DNA from 2 places in the Anaerobacillus sp. ABR4_321 genome. Region 2 is predicted to be linked to the other one. Evidence: a T-box and tRNA genes for the amino acid it is inferred to sense, from the RefSeq annotation. Region 2 holds a T-box; the other holds one or more tRNA genes.

Region 1 (10,744 bases), 3.7 Mb from region 2:
GTTTGTTTCTCTTCCAAAAACAAAGAACGTATCTTTACTAACATCCGAATAGTCGAAGTCAGTATGAGTATTCGTACCATACTTCGTAATATAATAAAATTCTCCGCCTTCATTCTGATTAAAGAATATTTCTAGAGAATCGTAATAATGAACGTCAGCATATTTCCAGTAATCTAGACCTGCACGTTTTAGCATCTTATCATCTGTAGAAAAACCTAATGGACGAATAAGATGAAGACTTGTATTCGTAGCAGCACATGTACGAGCAATATTCCCAGTGTTTGCAGGAATTTCTGGCTGAAATAACACGATATTTAAAGACATAATGATTCACCTCCGCTTCAAAACATATCTATTATAGCATGTTTTCCACGGAGAGAAAGAATATGCTATTCATCTTCAATATGAAAAAATTTATACTGGATATTCGGTGTCCATGCCGTTGAGTCTTCATAATCCCAATATCGCATTCTACAGTTCGTATTATGCCCATTTACAAGCGGCTGCCCTTTTCCATCTTGATCGACCACAATCGTCGTATGTTGCCAGTTCCCATCTCCAGTAAAATCATAGCTGATTACATCGCCCGGTACTAAATCATCAGGCTGATAGACTTCTCTTGCTTTAAGCCCACTCTTTGAACCACTAAGATACCACCGTAATGCATGAGCGACTGACCACGAATAGCTCCAGCTGTTTTTCCGCACCCACCATCCTCTCGTTCGATCAGGATAACCCCTCATAGGTGCTTTACCTGCATGGATACATTGAGAGACATAGTTCGTACAGTCTCCATCAAATATTGGATAAGCAGGATTATAATCATCCCACCAGTTTTCAGCATATTTCACAGCAGATAAGCGATCATAATACGATCCCTTCAACCTTTCATCTCCCCTGCCTGCCCGTACAGGATTATCACAGTGTACACCTTCTTGCTCAACGGAACGATCATGGACTAGCTCTCCATCGATTAACTCTGCAAGCCTTTTTTCAAAACGCTCTTCTTGATACATCTTCTTACCATGCTTGATCACAAATTGCTGGTGAAGATAGTAATCAAAGATTCGAGTTTTGGATAACTTCTTTTTGCCGAGGAGTACACCTTTATTCAGTACTCTCACAACTGTAGCTTCTCGAGCGTTGCATTTCTTAATAAACCTGTTAACAGCTTCTTCTTCCGTAGCTGGACGTTTTCCATTGCTTCTAAAGGATAGCGATCCGTTCATTAAGTATGACGCTTGTTCTTCCCAAAAGGGTTTAAGCTGCTCTTCCCAACCCATTTTGCGTTCCCCCCTCTTCGCACTTTATGTTGGTGAATGGTTACACATACCACTTAGTGCAAGGTGAAACGTTGAATAGAACAAAAAAGCTCGGAAGTTCGTCTATGAACTCCGAGCTCGATAATACTTATGAAGTTACTGCTGTTTGAATTGCGGTCTGCTGTTCGAGTGACAGCAAGTATTCCTTCTTATCCATTCCTCCACCGTATCCAACAAGAGCACCATTGCTTCCAATCACACGATGACAAGGAATAATGATCGGAAGTGGATTCCGGTTGTTGGCAGAACCGATCGCACGTACTGCTCGAGGAGCAGAAATATCAACAGCAACGTCTTTATATGAGCGGGTCTCACCGTATGGAATCGTACTAAGACTATTCCATACTTTCTTTTGAAAAGGTGTTCCAATCAAATTCAGTTTTAAATCAAACATCCTTCTTTTTCCGCTAAAAAACTCTTCTAATTGAACAATAATCGGGTCGATGATTTCGTAATTCATAACGAAATCTGGTTTTACATGATTTTTCTTAAACCATGCTTCAGCCGCGGGTAGCATATCCTCAGCAAATCCGAAATCAAGTCTGTAAACTCCTTCAGAACCCGCAAATAATGTCAGCGTTCCAATCGGTGATTGGAACTCCCCATAACTGATCACTTGTTTCTCCATGCTATCCCTTCTTTTATTCAACATTTTTCATTATCTTACAAGACATTATATTATTTGACCAATACCATTAAGACTTATTTTGAAGCATAGACAGCCCTTTTTCAATCTCATCTGCCGCTTCCTGGTCTTTTTCTTTCATTTGCTCATTTATTAAAGCATCATACGCCTTGTTTCCACCGATCTTTCCGAGGGCCCAAGCGGATGTCCCTCGAATGACAGGTCGTGGGTCATTTCTCATCAAATCGATCAGTGTATCCACCGCTGCTTCGTCTTTGTAATGCGCTAGAGCAAGAATGGCGTTTCGTTGAATTGGCTTCTTCCCTCGCCATGAACCAGCCGCTTTTCCAAACTTCTCTTTAAATTCTCTATTACTCATCGTAAGCAGTGGAATCAACTTTGGTTTCACCACTTCTGGATCTGGTTCAAGTTCAGGATGATGGTGAAAGTCGATCCCCTTGTTTTTGGGACACACCAGCTGACATGTATCACATCCATAAAGTCTGTTGCCTAACTTTGAGCGATACTCATCAGGAAGGAAACCTTTAGTTTGAGTTAAGAAAGCAATGCATTTACTTGCGTTTAGCTGACCACCTTCAACTAGTGCTCCAGTTGGACAAGCATCTACACAAATATTACAATCTCCACAACCTTCTTCCACTGGTTCATCCGGCTCTATAAAGACATCTGTGATCATCTCACCAAGATAGACCCAAGAACCGAACTCTTCCGTAATCAGCATCGTATTCTTCCCAGTAAATCCAAGTCCAGCTCGTTCGGCTACTGCTCGATCAGATAATTCGCCTGTATCAACCATTGAGCTTGTTTGAGCAGTTGGAACTTTCGATTTTATAAATGATTCAAGAAGGGAGAGCTTTTCTCTTAACACGTGATGATAATCGACGCCCCACGACGCTCTACAAAATAGACCTCTCCGTTCGCCTCTTTTACTTCTTGGACTATCCTTCATTTTTGATGGGTATGCAATGGCGATCGAAACGATCGTAGTCGCGCCACGTAACAAGAGCTCAGGCTCCGTTCGTTTCTCAATATCAGGTTCTTCAAACCCTGATTGATAACCTAACTGCTGCTGTTGCTTCAACCGCTCTTTGAGCGATTTGAAAGGATCAGCTGCAGCAAAACCTATCTTATCGATTCCGATTGATTTACTGTATGCAACGATCTCTTCCTTTAACTGGGCGTTTGTCACTTTACTCCCTCCCTTCTTCATGAAAATTAATGTTATTAGACGATCTTCAATGTTCTAAGTCGATTTAATACTGCTGCCAACTCTGTTCTTCTAATACGAGCGAGATCACCTGGATGTTGATTGGCAAACATAGAGAAGGATCCGATTCCCTCATCATTCATTTGTTTTTCAACTGCATCCAAAAGCTCCGACACGGATACGTCTCCAAGTTTGTTCTTCCTTTCAAGAAAATGAAGAATTTCCGCAGCTAATCGCGTCTGACTCGGATCGATCAGCTGCTCGACTTGAAGGAGTGAAATATCAGTATTGCCATATAGAATGTGGTGAAGTCCTTTCGCAGAAACCTTCGCCTTTTTCCCTTTTTGACTATTTAAACTAGATTTATGAGGAAGGCGACGGTCTACCTCTCCGAAAAGCTCGCCACCTTCTTTATTTCGAGCTGTATTAGACTCGGCTGAAATCCTTTTAGCCTCATTCGTTACATCATATGGAAGGTAATTCTCCATCAAAATAACCGTATCGGCTACATCGAAATAATCGCCTGACCCTCCCATGACGAGTATTGTTGAAACACTATGTTGGTTATATAGTTGTTGTACACGGTCAATAAAAGGTGTGATCGGCTCTTTGTCTTTTGAGACGAGTTGCTGCATCCGAACATCTCGAATCATAAAATTCGTTGCACTTGTATCTTCGTCGATCAACAGTGCATGACAGCCTGCCTCAACTGCTTCTATTATATTAGCTGCCTGAGATGTACTTCCACTAGCATTTTCTGTTGTGAAGGAACGAGTATCTTTCCCAAAAGGTAAATTCTCAATAAACGGTGAAATATTTACCCCTGTCACCTTTCTTCCATCTTCAGATCGAATTTTCATAGCTAGTTCATCAGTGATCACATACTCTCTTCCATCACCTGCAATATGATCATAAACGCCGTGCTCGAGTGCATGCAAGAGGGTACTTTTGCCATGATACCCGCCCCCTACTATGAGGGATATCCCTTTCTCGATCGCCATCCCTTTTATCGGTTCTTCTTTATGGGGGATCGAGATCGAGACTTCTTTGCTAGACGGAGACTTGAATGGAACAGCTTTATTCTGTAACGGCCGATCGCTAATACCACTCTCTCGGGGCAAAATGGCACCATCCGCGATAAACGCCACGTACCCTTTATCTTTCAAGAACATTCTGATCGTTTCTTGTTGATCCGCTAGATGAATGGCTTCAATTACCTCTCCCTCATTTAGAGAAAAAATAGATGCTTTTAGAATCTCTCGTAAATAGGTCGTTAACATTTGCTGGGCTTGTCTACCAAGCACACGTCTACCTTGTGCTGGTAAGCCCACTGATAAACAGATCGTGATGTCGGTTTTTGTTACTGACACGGCTGTACGTTCTAATACTTTTTGTTTAGGAGCATCAATGATAAAGGTGCCACTCTTACCGGAACCCTTGATATTTCCTTTGTGTTTATAAATGGACTTCGCTACCTTCCTTGCGATAAAATCCTCTAACCTGATCCGCCTTTGGTCACCATCAAACCACTCAGTCTTCACCTTAGCTTTGTCACGAGGAATGATAGCTCTTATTCTAGATGGGCTTGCGAATGGATCTCCTTGTACATAATCGATCGAAAGAGTGTAATTCTCGAAATCATAGCTCCCTCTTATATCTTTATAAGCTTTATAACTTTTTCCATCTATACGTTGTAAATGATCGGTCAAATTCTTCATATGAGGTGAGCCTCCTTTTGAGCTTCTAGTAGTCGCTTATGATAAAATGAACGGAAATAAACAATAAGGAGAACGGTAACATGACTAACATTTCTCTCTCAACATCTATTACCGAAATACTTCCTGACTTTAAGATTGGATGGATCACATATCATGATATCGTGGTTGAAAACTCACCGCAAATGGTGCGCGGAAGATATCAGTTCTACCTTGAAACTATGATGATGGATCTAGAAGATGCAGAGATCACATCTTTTCAACCAGTTAAAGAATGGCGAACAGTATTTAAAAAGCTCGGAACCGATCCTTCACGCTATCGCCCTTCGTCAGAAGCATTATTAAGAAGGCTTAAGAAAGGTTCTGACCTTCCTAGGATTCATTCTGCTGCAGATATAAACAACCTTCTCTCATTGCAGTATAAGATTCCGATCGGTATCTATGATCTAGATAAGGTAGAAGGATCGATCACCATCCTTCTTGGCGATGAGTCTACAACGTATCAAGGATTGAATGGTCGAGAAGTGAACTTCACTAACAAGCTAGTCTCTCTAGACGAAAAAGGACCATTCGGAAGTCCGATTGTGGACTCAGAGCGTACTGCTGTTACTGAGGAAACGACAAATGCTATACAGCTATATTATATTCAACCTTCCCTCTCTAATGAGGAGGCAAATAAACTTTTACAAGCTTCTGGGGAAATGTTTAATCAGATTCATGGCGGAGACTTTAATTACGGATTAGCAAACTGAACGATAATAGAGCAAACATAAAAAAACGCAACGCTTCGTTAATCATAACGAAACACTGCGTTGGGTAAATGGTGAAAATTCGAGGTTTTTCTACAAACCTCGCTGATGTAGTTAGAATAACACAAAGTATAATAGCAAAACAATAGGTAATTTTAATTTTCTTTAGATTTGCTTTACAATATTTCAATATAGAATCTACAAGTGTATGATAGTGACTGAAACCAATGTGAAAGGAATGAGCATATGGAACCTTTTTCAATACCATTCTTTGAAGAAAACTTTAGACAGTACATAAAGAAAAACGATGATGTGTTCTCAAAGCAAGAAGCGATGAACAGCTACTACCGGTCAGTTGTGTCTTCTATGATTTACGACAATCTTAACAAAAATTCTGAGATCGTTCGTAGAATTCGAAACCTGGATACTGCATACAAGACGATTAAAGAAGAAAAGGCGGAAGAATAACAAAAGGCTCTCTTACAACATGTAAGAGAGCCTTTTAATTCGTTTACTTGATGTCACATGAATCAGTACCACAAGCGTCACCTTCACTAGTGATTACCTGAAGCTGCTTATCCTCTTCCCAGGCTTTGTTTAACGCCTGTTGGAACATCTCTGGAGGCTGGGCCCCTGAAACAGCATACTTTTCATTAAAGACGTAGAATGGAACGCCTTGAATGCCTAATTGGCTGCCAAGAGACTCATCAAAGCGTACTTCTTTTGAAAACTCTTCACTACGAAGCATATCATTCACTTCTACCCTATCAAGTCCTACCTCTTCAGCTAGGTTACAAAGCGTGTCATGATCAGAGATGTCTTCCGTTTCAGTAAAGTAGGCATAGAAAAGTCTTTCTGCCATCTTTTCCATTAGGTCGTGTTTTGCGGCAAACTGAAGCAGTCGGTGAGAATCAAAAGAATTAGTAGGCTTCATATTCTTAAAATCAAACGTTAAGCCTTCGTTTTCTGCTTGTTGCCTCATGTTCTCACACATACCTTCAGCCTGTTCAAGGCTGACATTATACTTACTCGCTAAAAGCTCAGCTTTGCTTTTTCCAGTTGCTTTTTCTGCGTTCGGATCAAGTTCAAAGCTTCTATAAACGACCGTAACCTCGTCGCGATGTGGAAAGGATTGAAGCGCGGTTTCTAAGCGTCTTTTTCCTATATAGCAAAAAGGACATACAAAATCAGACCAAATTTCTACTCTCATGGTTATCACTCTTTCATAGTAATCGATTTACAGTCAGTGTACCATTTTTCGCTGATAGAGAGATAATGTTTCGCTCATTGCAAGTTATTGTGTTGATTATCTGGAGAAGAGGACATCGATGCCTCAACTTCAGAAAACAATTTTGAATTCATTGGGCCTGTCGTTATCGCTGAATTGGATGGACTTCCACCTAATAAACGTTGAATCGCTATCAAATCCTGACGTAATGAATCGACATCGCCTTTTGTCGCTGCTTGCATGTGAGGCTTTAGTGTATAACCCAGTTGGCCATTCGCTTCCATTGTAGCTTCCTGAACGTCTTCGATCGAGGAGATTTGAGAGTGTCTTAATTTCATTTCTAATTGATCAACAATTAACCTCAGCTTTTTTAGTTCTTTCTCTTGCAATGTACCGTCCTTAATAACCATCTTAGACCGCCCAGAAACCAATCCTTCGATCCAGTCGACTTTCAGCTCTCCAAGTTCGATTAAAACCAGAGTAAGTACGAGTACTAAAGCTATTAACAACGTCACTAGCACATTTTCCCCAGCAATCGGCTGTACGATCAAGGAACCCATTCAAATCATAATAACGACCTGAGCGATCGTCATCTGATTAATCGATTTTCGTCCTGCAATCCGCAAGATGAACGTTCCTCCAACAACGAGTAATACAGCTTTCCATAACAATGAATAATCCAACACACCCTCTCCTCCTTCTCATGAAGTCGATCTCGGCTATCACACATTCTAGTTTTCACTGAAAGATGAGACATTATGAAGAAGTGGTTGTTTCTATCGAAGGTTTAAGACAATAAAAAAAGACTTCTACACTGTAGAAATCCTGACGTTTAAGTATCAAATATGTAACTGGTACCGGTGGTCGGGTTCGAACCGACACTCCTCACGGAACACGATTTTGAGTCGTGCGCGTCTGCCAATTCCGCCACACCGGCATAAAGACAATTTTTTAATTTCGGAAAGTAAATGGTGCCGGAGGCCGGGCTCGAACCGGCACGGAGGTACACCCTCCGCAGGATTTTAAGTCCTGTGCGTCTGCCAATTCCGCCACTCCGGCAGGACTTTTTAAAAAAATATGAAGATTGGAGGCGGCACCCGGATTCGAACCGGGGCGTAAGGGTTTTGCAGACCCGTGCCTTACCACTTGGCTATGCCGCCGTTATAAAAATGGAGCGGAAGACGGGATTCGAACCCGCGACCCCCACCTTGGCAAGGTGGTGTTCTACCACTGAACTACTTCCGCAACTAATATGGCTGGGCTAGCTGGATTCGAACCAGCGCATGACGGAATCAAAATCCGTTGCCTTACCGCTTGGCTATAGCCCAACATAATGGGGCGACTGATGGGAATCGAACCCACGAATGCCGGAACCACAATCCGGTGCGTTAACCACTTCGCCACAATCGCCATTATTTTAAATCTTAATTGGCAGGGGTAGTAGGAATCGAACCCACACCGGAGGTTTTGGAGACCTCTGTTCTACCTTTAAACTATACCCCTATCAAAATGGTGGAGGGGGACGGATTCGAACCGCCGAACCCTGAGGGAGCGGATTTACAGTCCGCCGCGTTTAGCCACTTCGCTACCCCTCCAAAACAGGCAATTATCATTGTAATATATACTATATATAAAAACAATGGAAATTGATACCTTTTTGAGAAAAATGGTGCCGGCCAGAGGACTTGAACCCCCAACCTACTGATTACAAGTCAGTTGCTCTACCAATTGAGCTAGACCGGCAACATGGTGGCTCCGGACGGAATCGAACCGCCGACACGTGGATTTTCAGTCCACTGCTCTACCGACTGAGCTACAGAGCCATGTTTTAAACATTCCGCTTTTACGTTATTTAGATCTAGCTTATAGTAAGAGTTTAGGTTGCCCTAAAGGGCTACAATTAAAATTCAGCTAAGATGCTTATTCGACGTAGTGGAATTTTTTGGTTGCACTCTACCGAGTACTCCCATTGATTTCTAGCAAGAAGTCTATTCGACGTAGTTAGAAATCTTAAATTGGTTGCGGGGGCAGGATTTGAACCTGCGACCTTCGGGTTATGAGCCCGACGAGCTACCGAACTGCTCCACCCCGCGATAATATAATGAATTTTCTAAACCAACTATGTTGATTGAAAATGGCGGTCCCGACGGGAATCGAACCCGCGATCTCCTGCGTGACAGGCAGGCATGTTAACCGCTACACCACGGGACCTTTGAAATGGTGGAGGATGACGGGCTCGAACCGCCGACCCTCTGCTTGTAAGGCAGATGCTCTCCCAGCTGAGCTAATCCTCCACAGAGTAAAACAATAAATTAAGTTGGTGACCCGTACCCCGTACGGGATTCCGACGCGTTAGCTAGTCCCGCTGCGAATCTTCTTGAGATTGCATCTTGCGGGGGAACCCTTGGGTGAGAAGCCCGTAAGCTTCTTTGAAAAATGGTGACCCGTACGGGATTCGAACCCGTGTTACCGCCGTGAAAGGGCGGTGTCTTAACCGCTTGACCAACGGGCCAATCTAGTATGTAGCTGGCGGAGAGCGAGGGATTCGAACCCTCGAGACGGCGTTGACCGTCTACACGATTTCCAATCGTGCTCCTTCGGCCACTCGGACAGCTCTCCATGGCTCCACAGGTAGGATTCGAACCTACGACCGATCGGTTAACAGCCGATAGCTCTACCACTGAGCTACTGTGGAATAATGTTTAGCCTGGCGACGTCCTACTCTTGCAGGGGGAGAGCCCCCAACTACCATCGGCGCTGAAGAGCTTAACTTCCGTGTTCGGCATGGGAACGGGTGTGACCTCTTCGCCTTCATCACCAGACTTCTAACAGCTCGCACTTTCGTGTGATTGCTAGCGACAAGATATATATTACAATATATTTTGTCATTTTTCAAGGAAAATTTTATTCCCTGAAAACTAGATAGCACGCAACATCGTATTCCAATTTTTTAGGTTAAGCCCTCGATCGATTAGTATTCGTCAGCTCCACGTGTCGCCACGCTTCCACCCCGAACCTATCAACCTCATCATCTCTGAGGGATCTTACCAGCTTGACGCTGTGGGAAATCTCATCTCGAGGGGGGCTTCATGCTTAGATGCTTTCAGCACTTATCCCTTCCACACGTAGCTACCCAGCTATGCTCCTGGCGGAACAACTGGTACACCAGCGGTGTGTCCATCCCGGTCCTCTCGTACTAAGGACAGCTCCTCTCAAATTTCCTGCGCCCGCGACGGATAGGGACCGAACTGTCTCACGACGTTCTGAACCCAGCTCGCGTACCGCTTTAATGGGCGAACAGCCCAACCCTTGGGACCTACTTCAGCCCCAGGATGCGATGAGCCGACATCGAGGTGCCAAACCTCCCCGTCGATGTGGACTCTTGGGGGAGATAAGCCTGTTATCCCCAGGGTAGCTTTTATCCGTTGAGCGATGGCCCTTCCATGCGGAACCACCGGATCACTAAGCCCGACTTTCGTCCCTGCTCGACTTGTAGGTCTCGCAGTCAAGCTCCCTTGTGCCTTTACACTCTGCGAATGATTTCCAACCATTCTGAGGGAACCTTTGGGCGCCTCCGTTACTCTTTAGGAGGCGACCGCCCCAGTCAAACTGCCCACCTGACACTGTCTCCGCACCGGATCACGGTGCTGGGTTAGAATGTCAGTACAGCCAGGGTAGTATCCCACCGACGCCTCCACCGAACCTAGCGGTCCGGCTTCTATGGCTCCTACCTATCCTGTACAAGCTGTACCAAAATCCAATATCAGGCTACAGTAAAGCTCCATGGGGTCTTTCCGTCCTGTCGCGGGTAACCTGCATCTTCACAGGTACTATAATTTCACCGGGTCTCTCGTTGAGACAGTATCCAAGTCGTTGC
Region 2 (10,744 bases):
TTATCCGATGAACTGGCCGATCGGAATGGGGCAGGATTTCCACGGCGTATACGACCGCCACAAAAAAGCGGTTGAATTCTATGATACAGACGGTGATAACAAGGAGAAAGAAGCTGTCTACATTTCAGATCTCGATGACCCTGTCTTAAAAGACAAAGCTGGCGAAGATCTTGTCGATCAGCTTCAAGAAGACGTGATGTTACTTGATGAAGCAGGTTCAACGTACAGTGAGGAAGCATTGCAGGCAGGAAAACAAACGCCTGTCTTCTTCGGAAGTGCGATTTCAAGCTTCGGAGTGCCAACATTCTTAAACCACTTTCTAGACCTTGCTCCACCTCCAGCACCAAGACAAAGCTCTGAAGGAGAAGTGAAGCCTGAAGATGAAACCTTCTCTGGCTTTATCTTCAAAATCCAGGCAAACATGAACCCTGCCCACCGCGATCGCGTTGCATTCCTTCGTATCGTATCAGGCACGTTCGAAAGAGGAATGGAAGCTTGGCTTGAAAGAACGAATAAGAGTATGAAGCTTTCTCAAGGACAGCTTTTCTTCGCATCGTCTCGAGGCAATGTCGATAAAGCCTATCCAGGAGATATCGTCGGGCTCTATGATTCCGGAACGTATCAGATCGGTGATACGCTCGTCGGTTCTAAAAACGTTTATTCGTTCGGTGCACTACCAACCTTCCCACCTGAGCATTTTGCCAAAGTGCGAGCTCAAAAAGCGTTGAAGCAAAAGCACTTTTACAAAGGCGTACAGCAGCTTTCCGAGGAAGGTGCGATTCAGGTTTACAAAACCGCGCACTGGGATGAAATCGTCATCGGCGTTGTCGGAAGACTTCAGTTTGAAATCTTCGAACACCGCATGAAGGGTGAATACAACACTGACATTCAATTCGACACGATGCCTCATCAGCACGCGCGATGGATTGAAGTCGACAAGCCAGAAAACCTTGTCGACAACTCGAGAAACCTTCTCGTTTACGATCAGCAGCAGCGTCCAGTCCTCTTATTCACAAACGACTTTGCGCTTCGCTGGTTCCAGGAGAAAAATCCTGATGTACCGTTGAAGGAATCTAAGTAAAAGAAAGCCACATCTCGATCCTTTTTTGGATCAAGATGTGGCTTTTTCGTTTTTACGGCTCCATTTGAGCGAATACACTCTTAACTTTACCGATGACGTCGTGACTCGAAGCGTTCTCGACCATCATGGCGATGAGTAAGTCTTTCCGGTCCGTATTGTATGCTACGAACAAACCGTTTTCCTGACCGGTTTCTTCACCTGCACCTTTTAATTCAGCCGTTCCAGTTTTCCCTGCGATCGAGATTCCTTCTACCTTAGGCTCATATGCCGTTCCCTCAGGGTTTGAAACGACTTCTGAAAGAGCACCATCAACGACTGAAGCAATTTCAGAAGAAACAACTTCCACTGCTTCACCGCCCTGATCCATGATTAACGTAGGCTTCACCATCTTCCCATCGTTCGCAAACGTCGTATACGTCATTGCAAGGTGATACGGCGAAATCAATAGTTCTCCCTGTCCATAGCCTGAGTCGGCTAACAGGATGTCATTTTCTAAACCGTCGTTTGATACAGAAGAATCTGCAGTTGGAAACGGAAAGTCGGTTCCCTTTCCGATCAGAAATGATTCAAGACCTTGCTGAAACTTTTCCGCTCCTAAATCAAGCGCTTTTCTCGCAAAGTAAATATTATCAGAATGCATGAGCGCTTCTTCAAGCGTCACTTGAGGATCTGCTGGTTTTACGCGCGTAACTTTATAACTACCCCAGCTAGAGTCTGCTCCCCATTTCAACCCATCAATTTCTTCAACCTCATTCGGATCGAGTCCGTCTTTTAAAGCAATCGCAGCAGTAAGCGGTTTGATCGTAGATCCTGGTGAATATGTTTTGTTAAACTTTGCTGAAAACGGCTGATCTTTATTAGCAGCTAGCGCATCATACTCACCTTCATCGAATCCAAGGGTGAAATCGTTCGGGTCATACGCAGGAGAACTCGCTAACGCTAGTGTTTCTCCCGTTGTCGGATGAAGTGCTACCGCTGTACCAGCTTTCCCAGAAAGTTCGTTGTACACCTTCTCCTGGACGGTTGAATCGATCGTTACTTGTATGTTCTCACCATCCACTTTCGGTGTACTCGCGATTACTTTCTCAGTCCCTTTTACTAAGATCGTCCAACCAGTTTCACCGTGAAGCTTATCTTCATAAATTTCTTCAAGTCCTGCGACACCGATCTTTTCATAGCTTGAGTAGCCTTTTTGGGCATATTTTTCTAAGTCTTCTTTTAATAGATTACGGATATACCCAGTTAAGTGTGCGGCGCTTTCACCGAGTGGATAAATACGTTTTGTCGTATTGTTCACTTGCACGCCAGTAATCGTTATTGCTTCAGCAATCAAATCTTCTTCATCTACCATGACACTTTTAATCGGAACGAATTGAGCAGGGTTCGATTGGACCCACCCTTGACTTAGTTCCTTCTCAATAGCTTCAACGCTTACCTTCAAGACTTCACTTAACTGCGACAGAATCGCTTCTTTATCCGATTCAATTTTTTCAGGTACGACTCCGATCTGTTTGACCGTTCCATTCACGGCAAGCTCTACACCGTTTCGATCCGTTATTTCTCCACGAGTTGGGACTGCTGAAGAAATGGCGACTTCTTCACCCTCTTCTAACTCCTTAAAAATAAATGAAGGATTCCAGTTCACTTTGTATGTCTCTGTCTCCTCATCTTCTGTTAGGACGAGCGTTGCCTCGTTTTCGAAAGCAACTTCTCCCGCTAGCGTCTGCATCGACACTGAAAAAGGAAACGTCACTTCTCCTTCTTCATTCGCCTCCGGCTCTTCCTCAGGCTTCTTAAATGTTACCTTCAAATCCTCAACTTTCACATCGGAATAAATCGATTCATATCGCTCGACAAAATCTTCTTTTGTAATCGACTCCTGTGCAGCCGGCGACAGCTGCGTGTACAAACTACTAAACTCTTGTTCATTCCACTTCTTTACATATGTATCGAACGCATCGATGGGTGAAGGTGGTGTTGAACAGCTAGCAAGTATGATGAGTACCCCCATCAATAAGAACATTTTCAGTTTCAAGATCAGCTCTCCTTCATTCCTTTATTTTCCTATAGTATAAAAGAACGGACTGTTAGTTAAAAGGTAAAACTGCCCATCTAGTATTCTCGCAAGAGTGATGGGCAGCAGGTACACATAGAAAAGCCAGCAGCCTTTATAGGCGCTGACTTCGTTTTATTCGTTCATTCCCCATTCCTCTTCAAGTGTTTTCAAAAGTTTATAAGGACCTTTTTCCTTATTTGACGGAATGGCAACCATGAAATCTGTTGACGGATAATAAGCAGATTCAAAGCTCACTCCAGGATCATAGCCCATCACGTAATACTTCATAACCTCATCCTCATTCATCTCTATCCAAATTCCGTATCCGTAGTAGGTATTATCCTTCACATGTACATGGCGTGTTAGCAAACGATGAACGATCGCTTTACTGACCAACTTTCCATTAATAAGGCCTTCCCAAAACTTAATCATGTCCGGAGCCGTCACATACGCCCCGCCATCCGGTCCCCCAACCTTAGGAATGGAATAGACATTCGTCTTCCACGATCCATCTTCAAAGTCGATATAGCCTTTAGCCGTATTTTTAGGAAGCGCATCTAGTGGAAAATAACCAGAATCATGCATGCCGCATGGACTGAAGATGTTTGCCGCTACATAGTCAGTGAACGATTCCCCCGTAATCTCCTCCACGATTAAGCCAAGTACAATAAAACCTGCGTTGTTATAGGCAAATCTTTCCCCAGGAGCAAACTTCATCTTCCCATCCTGGAACAATGGTAAAAAATCTTTCGGTTCAGTTACTGTGTAGGCCGGTGTGTCGAGCCATAATGCTTCATAATCATCCATCGTTTCTTCATCAAAATAGTCCTGTATTCCAGAAGTATGTGTTAAAAGCTGATGAACTGTTACTTCGTTATCGAAGTGTGGAAATGGAACCTTGAAACATTCCCCTATTGTAGATTGAAACGATACTAGTCCTCTCTCAACAAGCTGGCAGATCGCGATCGCTGTGAACACTTTACATCCAGAAGCAATTCCAAAGCTTGTATGAATGTTGTTCTTGATTTCTTCCGCTCGGTTCGCAAAACCAGCAGCCGACTTGATCACAACGTCATCTTCATTCCGCGCATAAACAACACCAGAAAACCCCACTTCTTTTATACGCTCCTCAATTTGTTCGATTACTTGCTCCATGTTCTCTCTCCCCTTTCTCTTCGAAAGCATTTCCTCATTTAAATCGTTAAAGAACACAAAAAAGCTGACATAAGTCAGCTCCTCTTACTGTGCACCTTTGATTGCACGGTGAAGCCCTTTGATACAGCCACCATGCTCACTCTCATGAAAGAGTGCGAAAAGAACGAGCTCACCGACTGTATGCAGCTCTACTGGTCCAGCCTTAAATGTTTCTTCAATCTTCTCATCAAGACGATTTTCAAACGTCTCTTTGAAGCGACCCATCTGTTCAGATAATCGTTCTTTGAGTTCTGCTACTTTTGGAGGGTCAACTGTCCAATCTTTCGGACTCGTACCTCTTGTAAACAATTCAGTATAGCCTTCAGGCAGGTTAACCTCTTCCCCGGCCATATGGAATACGATGTACTCAAACGAGACAAGCACGTGACCTAACTGCCATCGCAGTGAATTTGGGAATCCTTCTGGAATGATATCTGCATTATCTTCCGTGATCTTCTCAGCACCCATCAATAAAAAAGTACGAGTCATATCCATCTGCTTTATTATATTTTCCATCCTAAACACACCTTTCATTATGTAGATCTGTCAAACCTATTCTTTCATAACGTACTAGTTCAATACAGTTGGACTGGAACCTTTATTTAACAGTCACTTTTTTAAAAAATAGTGTTAACACCTTACTAAAAAGGGGTAACACCTCTAACATTGCACAAAATTCTCTTTGCATCAGGAGGAATGGTTTTGTTTACGTTAAGCGATATCCCAATGTTTCTAATAAATTTTTTCTTGATTCTCCCGATCGTAACGCTTGTTCATGAAGCAGGTCACGTTCTTACGGCGAGACTGTTCGGTGGGAAAATTAAGTTTTGTATAGGTACAGGTGAAACGCTGTTCCATCTCGGGGCTCTCGAAGTGAAGAAGAAGTATTTCATGGAAGGATGGTGTCAGTATGAAAAACTAACCTACAATAAAACGTGGGCACATGTTGCCATCTATGCCGCAGGTAGTTTATTCAATCTAGGTGTTATCTTGATTCTTAATCTACTTATGAATTTAGATGTCCTACCTGTGACACTTTTCTTTTATCAGTATTCCTATTTCTCTGTTTACTTTATTTTCTTTTCGCTTATGCCATACCGGAACGATGCTGGAAAGCCTAGTGATGGCCTCGCGATATTCGATGTGATTCGCTACGGAAAAGCGGAAGATCCGATCGACTAACTAGCAAAAAGCTGCCATCATGGCAGCTTTTTTTTTATAGCTTATAAAGCGCACTCTTCAATCTCAAATCCTAAATCTTCTATCATTCTATGATCAGCTGAAGACTCAGCACCGTCAGTCGTTAAGTAATCTCCGACAAAGATGGAGTTTGCAGCGTATAATCCCATCACTTGTAGAGAGCGAAGGTTCACTTCACGCCCACCTGAGATACGGATTTCTTTTGTTGGATTCATTAACCTAAATAGCGCGAGCACTTTTAAGCAGTATCTTGGATCAAGCTCATCCATCTTTTCCATCTTCGTACCGGGCACAGAGTAAAGAAAGTTAACCGGAATCGAGTCGGCATCGATTCGACGAAGCTCTGCTGCCATATCATACACATCTTCGTGTGATTCTCCCATTCCAACGATTACGCCTGAACAAGGTGAAATTCCAGACTCCTTTACATTTTCAACCGTCTTCACACGGTGATCATATGAGTGCGTTGTTGTGACGTTGTCATGGTGACCTTTACTCGTATTGATATTATGATTGTAGCGATCAACGCCGGCTTCTTTCAGACGGTTCGTCTGCTCAGAAGAAAGAATTCCGAGACAAGCACAGATTTTAAGAGGCATCTCGGCTTTAATTTCTTCAACAGCATCGATTACTTTATCAAGTTCTCTGTTTGTTGCACCGCGTCCACTCATCACGATACAGTATGTACCAGCTTTACGATTCATCGCTTCCCGTGCCCCACTCACAAGGGTATCCTTGTCTAGAAGTGCATATTTATTTACGTTCGTATCCGCATAGGCGGATTGAGCACAGTACCCACAGTTTTCAGGACATAACCCGCTCTTCGCGTTGATGATCATGTTCAGCTTTACTTTTTTCCCGAAATAATGCTTTCTCACGCGGTATGCCGCATTCAATAAAGGTAATAACGATTCATCGGAGGATGAAAGTACTGAAATAGCTTGTTCTTTTGTCAGCGGTTTCCCTTCAAGTGCAAGATCCGCAAATTTTTCCCAATTCGCTGTTGTTTCTTCGACTTTAAGCATCCAATTGCCTCCCATTTAAATGTTAACTTATTATTTATTTAAGTTAACATTAACCTACCACCAAGTGGAAACGTCTGTCAATCTGATCTTTTTTGAAAATATTTGAAATAATGGTTTACATCTTACCTCCTGAGGAAGACAATTAGTAGAGACTGTTTTTATAGGAGGAGTTCGAATGACACACCTTTTAATGAGCGTTAAGCATCTATGAAAAAGGTTGGAATTCTGCTGTTATTCGTAGGTCTTTTGATCGTTTTATGGAGTGGCTATTCCTTTTGGGATCAAAGCAAAGCTGTTACCCATGAGCCAGAAGTCGTCCAAAAAAACCATCCAGGTTGGGATTCGACCGTGGAGAAAAAGACGATTGCTGTTGAGGAAGAAGAATCAAAATCCACATATGAGTATGGTGAAAAAGCAGCTATGCTATCGATTCCAAGGATAGGCAGCACATACAGCGTTTACTATGGCACGGATGAGGATTCATTGAAGAAAGGTGTCGGTCTACACGAAAGTAAGTGGACTGTCACGCCTGATGAAAATGGCCACGTGGTTCTCTCTGGGCATCGAGACACCGTTTTTCACAACCTTGATCAAGTAGAAGAAGGCGACCACTTGTATGTAGAATTCAATGGAACTGTATACGATTATCAAGTAAGAAAGATTTGGATCACAGATGAAGATGACCGTTCCGTTATCGTAAACAAGGACGAGCCTACTTTAACGTTAACAACTTGCTATCCGTTTGATTATATTGGGTTCGCACCAGAACGATATATCATTCAATCAGAGCTCGTTTCAAAAGAAACACCACTCCGTAAGTAAAAGAGCTGCCATTTCGGCAGCTCTTTCTTAACCTTTCTCCCAAATATTAAACGTCATTCCATAAGGATCTTGGATATAGCAATCTTTCCCTTTTCCTTCCCAGCGAATGATTTTACAACCATTCTTCAATAAATCATTCCTTGCTTCTTCTAATGATTCCACTTCTAACTCTAAGACTGGCCCGAGATTTTCCTCTCCATCGATCAAAAAGATGTGATTGTGATCGCTTTTGAATTCTACCTCATTGACTGTACTGTGCTCCTGGTGCTTAAAACCAAATACTTTCTCATAAAATCTTTTCGCTTCAGCGACATTTTTTACTTGTAAGCCAATATTTTTAGACAGCTCATATTTCATTCACTACACCTCACTTCATTCATCTTTCCCATTCTTCCCATTTCTCTTTCATTTCGAGCGTTCCTTCAATCGATTCATGCTTTTATTCCGATCTTCTGCTTCACTTCATTCAAGAGAGGTTTCGCTTTAGCTCTAGCTTTTCCTGCCCCTTCAGCAAGTATCCGATCAAGCTCTTCTCGATTTTCCATGTAATACTTATATTTTCTTCGAGGCTCTTCAAGCACATGGTTCATCGCTTCGAACAATTCTTTTTTCGCCTCTCCCCATCCAATTCCATTTTCAAATCGATCTCTCATTTTACTAACCACATCTTGACTTGCAAATTCACGATAAAGTGCAAATACGGTCGAATCGTCTGGATCCTTCGCTTCATGAGGTTTTGTCGAATCCGTCTTGATTTTGTTGATCAACTTCTTAAGTTTCTCAGGCTCTTCAAAAATCGGAATCGTGTTATGGTAGCTCTTACTCATCTTCCGACCATCGAGACCCGGTATGACAGCAGATTCTTCCTTCACAACATAATCTGGAAGTTTGAACGTTTCACCGAATTGTCGATTGAACGTATCTGCAAGGTCACGAGCGATTTCAACATGCTGGATTTGATCTTTCCCAACTGGAACAAGATCAGACTGGAAGAGTAATATATCAGAAGCCATTAAAATCGGATATGTGAACAGTCCCATGTTGACTCCATCATCGATTTCGCGTCCTGTTTCTCTATTTTGATCGACGATCGCCTTGTATGCATGCGCACGATTCATCAACCCTTTTGAACTAAAACATGCAAGAATCCATGAAAGTTCAAATATTTCAGGAACATCAGACTGGCGATAAAAAATGGATGTGGATGGATCAAGTCCTAAAGCAAGCCATGTCGCAGCAATCCCGTACGAGAGTTCTTTCATCTGTTCAGCATCTTGTATTTTCGTAAGTCCATGATAATCTGCTACGAAATAAACAGGATCCTCTTCTGCTGCAAGCTCTAACGCTGGTTTGATCGCACCGATATAGTTCCCAAGGTGAATCCTTCCTGTTGGTTTAATACCCGTCAACACCGTTTTCTTCATCACTCATCCTCCATTCTAATCAACACAAAAAGGGCTTCTCATCCTATGAAAAGGACGAGAAACCCGTGGTGCCACCTTTATTCGTTTGCTTCACACAAACGCGCTTAACTCCTACAGAAAAGAAAGCTTTTCTATAAGGTGTCTCTTTTATCGGTAAGACCTTCCGCCGCAACCTACTCCTTCGTTCAGTCCGGAAGCTCAGAAGCCCATTCCCCTTCAGCACACACTGATTCACACCACCCATCAGCTCTCTGACGTGTTACTAAAGACTACTCTTCTTCTTCATCGCTCGTGTATTTTTTTATTATTCTAAACATTACAGGTAGTCAAGTCAAGAAAATATTTCCACATTTCTGCTTTTCGCTTCTTAAAATTATCTTATTCTTTCCAGAAGCGTTATACTAGAAAGGTAAGAAATAACTTCCACTCATCCTCTAATTTACACAAAACAGGATCCCATTTTTAAAGTATTTAAAGAATTTCTACATGTTGATTACATGTATGACTAAAAATAATTTTGTTTAAAATGTTTTTACAATCGTGTTTGTTGTGATGCTTTTTAGTCTGGCATAATAGCGTTATTATTTTTCAAATGACTATTTTTAGTACCTGGTCATAACTTTTGGTCATAAATTCCATTGACTTGCCTTTATCGTGCTGTTAAAGTTAACTGCGAATCATAGATAAGAAAATTGAAAATTCTGCCCAAATGACTATTGGAAGGTGATTTAGTGAAAGATCTACACTCATTCAGTTGGTATGCGGCACGTGTGAAGAAACACATGCCAAAGGATGCCTTTAAACCCGTACCTAGCCGATTATTCGGCGGTCTCATATACTTGTTGATTACAGTTGCCAGCTTCCTGATCATAGGACTGTTTAACTTACATCCACTCATCAACTTAGTTTTCTCAGTTGTAATCGGTGCAAGCTTTGCCGGACTTGGGTTTCTCGGTCACGAAATTTTGCACGGAACAGTTGTACGTAAGCCTTGGCTTCGAGACACCCTTGGTGCAATCGCCTTCTTTCCGTTAAGTACTGGACCAAAATTATGGCGTAAATGGCACAATATGAACCACCATGTGCACACACAACATGATGAGAAGGACCCTGATGCATGGCCAACGCTCGAGAAGATCTCAAAGATGAAGATCTTCCGTTGGATCTATAGACTGCCATTATTCATCAGAGCATTCTTTAGCTTTGCATCACTTACTGTTCAGTTCACTGCACATTCGATGAAAATGTTCTTTGTATACATTAAAGAATTCAAATCAGGAAAGCAGACAGAAGTCTGGCTACAAGTTGTTCTTCCATGGGTAACATGGATCGGACTCTTATTCATCATGGGATTCGAAAAATGGATCTTTGCATTCTTTATTCCATTGTTGATCGCAAACTTTATCGTTATGGCTTACATTTCAACAAATCATCGTTTGAATCCATTGACGCCTGTGAACGACCCACTTGCTAACAGCTTGACGGTTACCGTTCCAAAATGGGTAGATAAGATTCACTTTAACTTCTCTTACCATACGGAACATCACTTGTTCCCTGGTATGAGCCCAAAATATTATCCGCTCGTTAAACAGCACATTAAAGACATGTGGCCTGATCGCTATCATGAAATGCCGATGACGAGAGCTCTCATCGCGCTTTGGAAAACGCCTCGTGTTTATTTTGAGCACAATGAGCTTGTTGATCCAAACAGTGGAAATGGCTTCGGATCACTGGGAAACAAACTGAACCCACGATCGATCTTACCACGCAAACTCTTTAAGAAATAAGTAGAAAGCAGCCCAAGAAGGGCTGCTTTTTCTCGTTATCAGAGGAGGCCAAATTAGCCTTCCCTGCATCCTTGTTCTCATTACATGCAATTTAGCAGGATTAACCCGCTACATGCAGCTTTAGAAATCGAGTATTAGTACCCGCCTCCAACAAA

What was found. A T-box is a leader RNA that pairs with one kind of tRNA and senses whether it is charged. The one in region 2 lies ahead of ACXADT_RS20765 (tryptophan--tRNA ligase), so its partner is inferred to be a tRNA-Trp.
Region 1: it encodes a tRNA-Trp, which carries the amino acid that the T-box ahead of ACXADT_RS20765 (tryptophan--tRNA ligase) is inferred to sense. The anticodon was not compared.

Annotation. Positions count from the first base shown of each region.
Region 1 covers NZ_JBSWTK010000001.1:217,524-228,267, forward strand. Annotated here, with positions in the region: gene trmL (tRNA (uridine(34)/cytosine(34)/5-carboxymethylaminomethyluridine(34)-2'-O)-methyltransferase TrmL) at 1-324, opposite strand, end outside; gene ACXADT_RS01135 (amidase domain-containing protein) at 390-1,283, opposite strand; gene ACXADT_RS01140 (methylated-DNA--[protein]-cysteine S-methyltransferase) at 1,411-1,950, opposite strand; gene queG (tRNA epoxyqueuosine(34) reductase QueG) at 2,018-3,157, opposite strand; gene ACXADT_RS01150 (ABC-ATPase domain-containing protein) at 3,193-4,893, opposite strand; gene ACXADT_RS01155 (B3/B4 domain-containing protein) at 4,974-5,642, shown strand; gene yvfG (protein YvfG) at 5,886-6,107, shown strand; gene ACXADT_RS01165 (DsbA family oxidoreductase) at 6,151-6,849, opposite strand; gene ACXADT_RS01170 (YetF domain-containing protein) at 6,924-7,382, opposite strand; gene ACXADT_RS01175 (hypothetical protein) at 7,428-7,553, opposite strand; tRNA gene ACXADT_RS01180 (tRNA-Leu) at 7,720-7,804, opposite strand; tRNA gene ACXADT_RS01185 (tRNA-Leu) at 7,837-7,926, opposite strand; tRNA gene ACXADT_RS01190 (tRNA-Cys) at 7,953-8,027, opposite strand; tRNA gene ACXADT_RS01195 (tRNA-Gly) at 8,038-8,112, opposite strand; tRNA gene ACXADT_RS01200 (tRNA-Gln) at 8,121-8,195, opposite strand; tRNA gene ACXADT_RS01205 (tRNA-His) at 8,202-8,277, opposite strand; tRNA gene ACXADT_RS01210 (tRNA-Trp) at 8,297-8,370, opposite strand; tRNA gene ACXADT_RS01215 (tRNA-Tyr) at 8,378-8,462, opposite strand; tRNA gene ACXADT_RS01220 (tRNA-Thr) at 8,535-8,610, opposite strand; tRNA gene ACXADT_RS01225 (tRNA-Phe) at 8,615-8,690, opposite strand; tRNA gene ACXADT_RS01230 (tRNA-Met) at 8,884-8,960, opposite strand; tRNA gene ACXADT_RS01235 (tRNA-Asp) at 9,003-9,078, opposite strand; tRNA gene ACXADT_RS01240 (tRNA-Val) at 9,086-9,161, opposite strand; tRNA gene ACXADT_RS01245 (tRNA-Glu) at 9,305-9,379, opposite strand; tRNA gene ACXADT_RS01250 (tRNA-Ser) at 9,395-9,486, opposite strand; tRNA gene ACXADT_RS01255 (tRNA-Asn) at 9,488-9,562, opposite strand; rRNA gene rrf (5S ribosomal RNA) at 9,573-9,689, opposite strand; rRNA gene ACXADT_RS01265 (23S ribosomal RNA) at 9,819-10,744, opposite strand, start outside.
Region 2 covers NZ_JBSWTK010000001.1:3,945,673-3,956,416, forward strand. Annotated here, with positions in the region: gene ACXADT_RS20725 (peptide chain release factor 3) at 1-1,081, shown strand, start outside; gene ACXADT_RS20730 (penicillin-binding transpeptidase domain-containing protein) at 1,134-3,116, opposite strand; gene ACXADT_RS20735 (serine hydrolase domain-containing protein) at 3,270-4,292, opposite strand; gene ACXADT_RS20740 (DinB family protein) at 4,377-4,847, opposite strand; gene ACXADT_RS20745 (site-2 protease family protein) at 5,028-5,513, shown strand; gene bioB (biotin synthase BioB) at 5,555-6,556, opposite strand; gene ACXADT_RS20755 (class D sortase) at 6,764-7,378, shown strand; gene ACXADT_RS20760 (VOC family protein) at 7,406-7,735, opposite strand; gene ACXADT_RS20765 (tryptophan--tRNA ligase) at 7,810-8,802, opposite strand; T-box leader at 8,850-9,097, opposite strand; gene desB (Delta(10) desaturase DesB) at 9,534-10,589, shown strand; gene ACXADT_RS20775 (YjcZ family sporulation protein) at 10,724-10,744, opposite strand, start outside.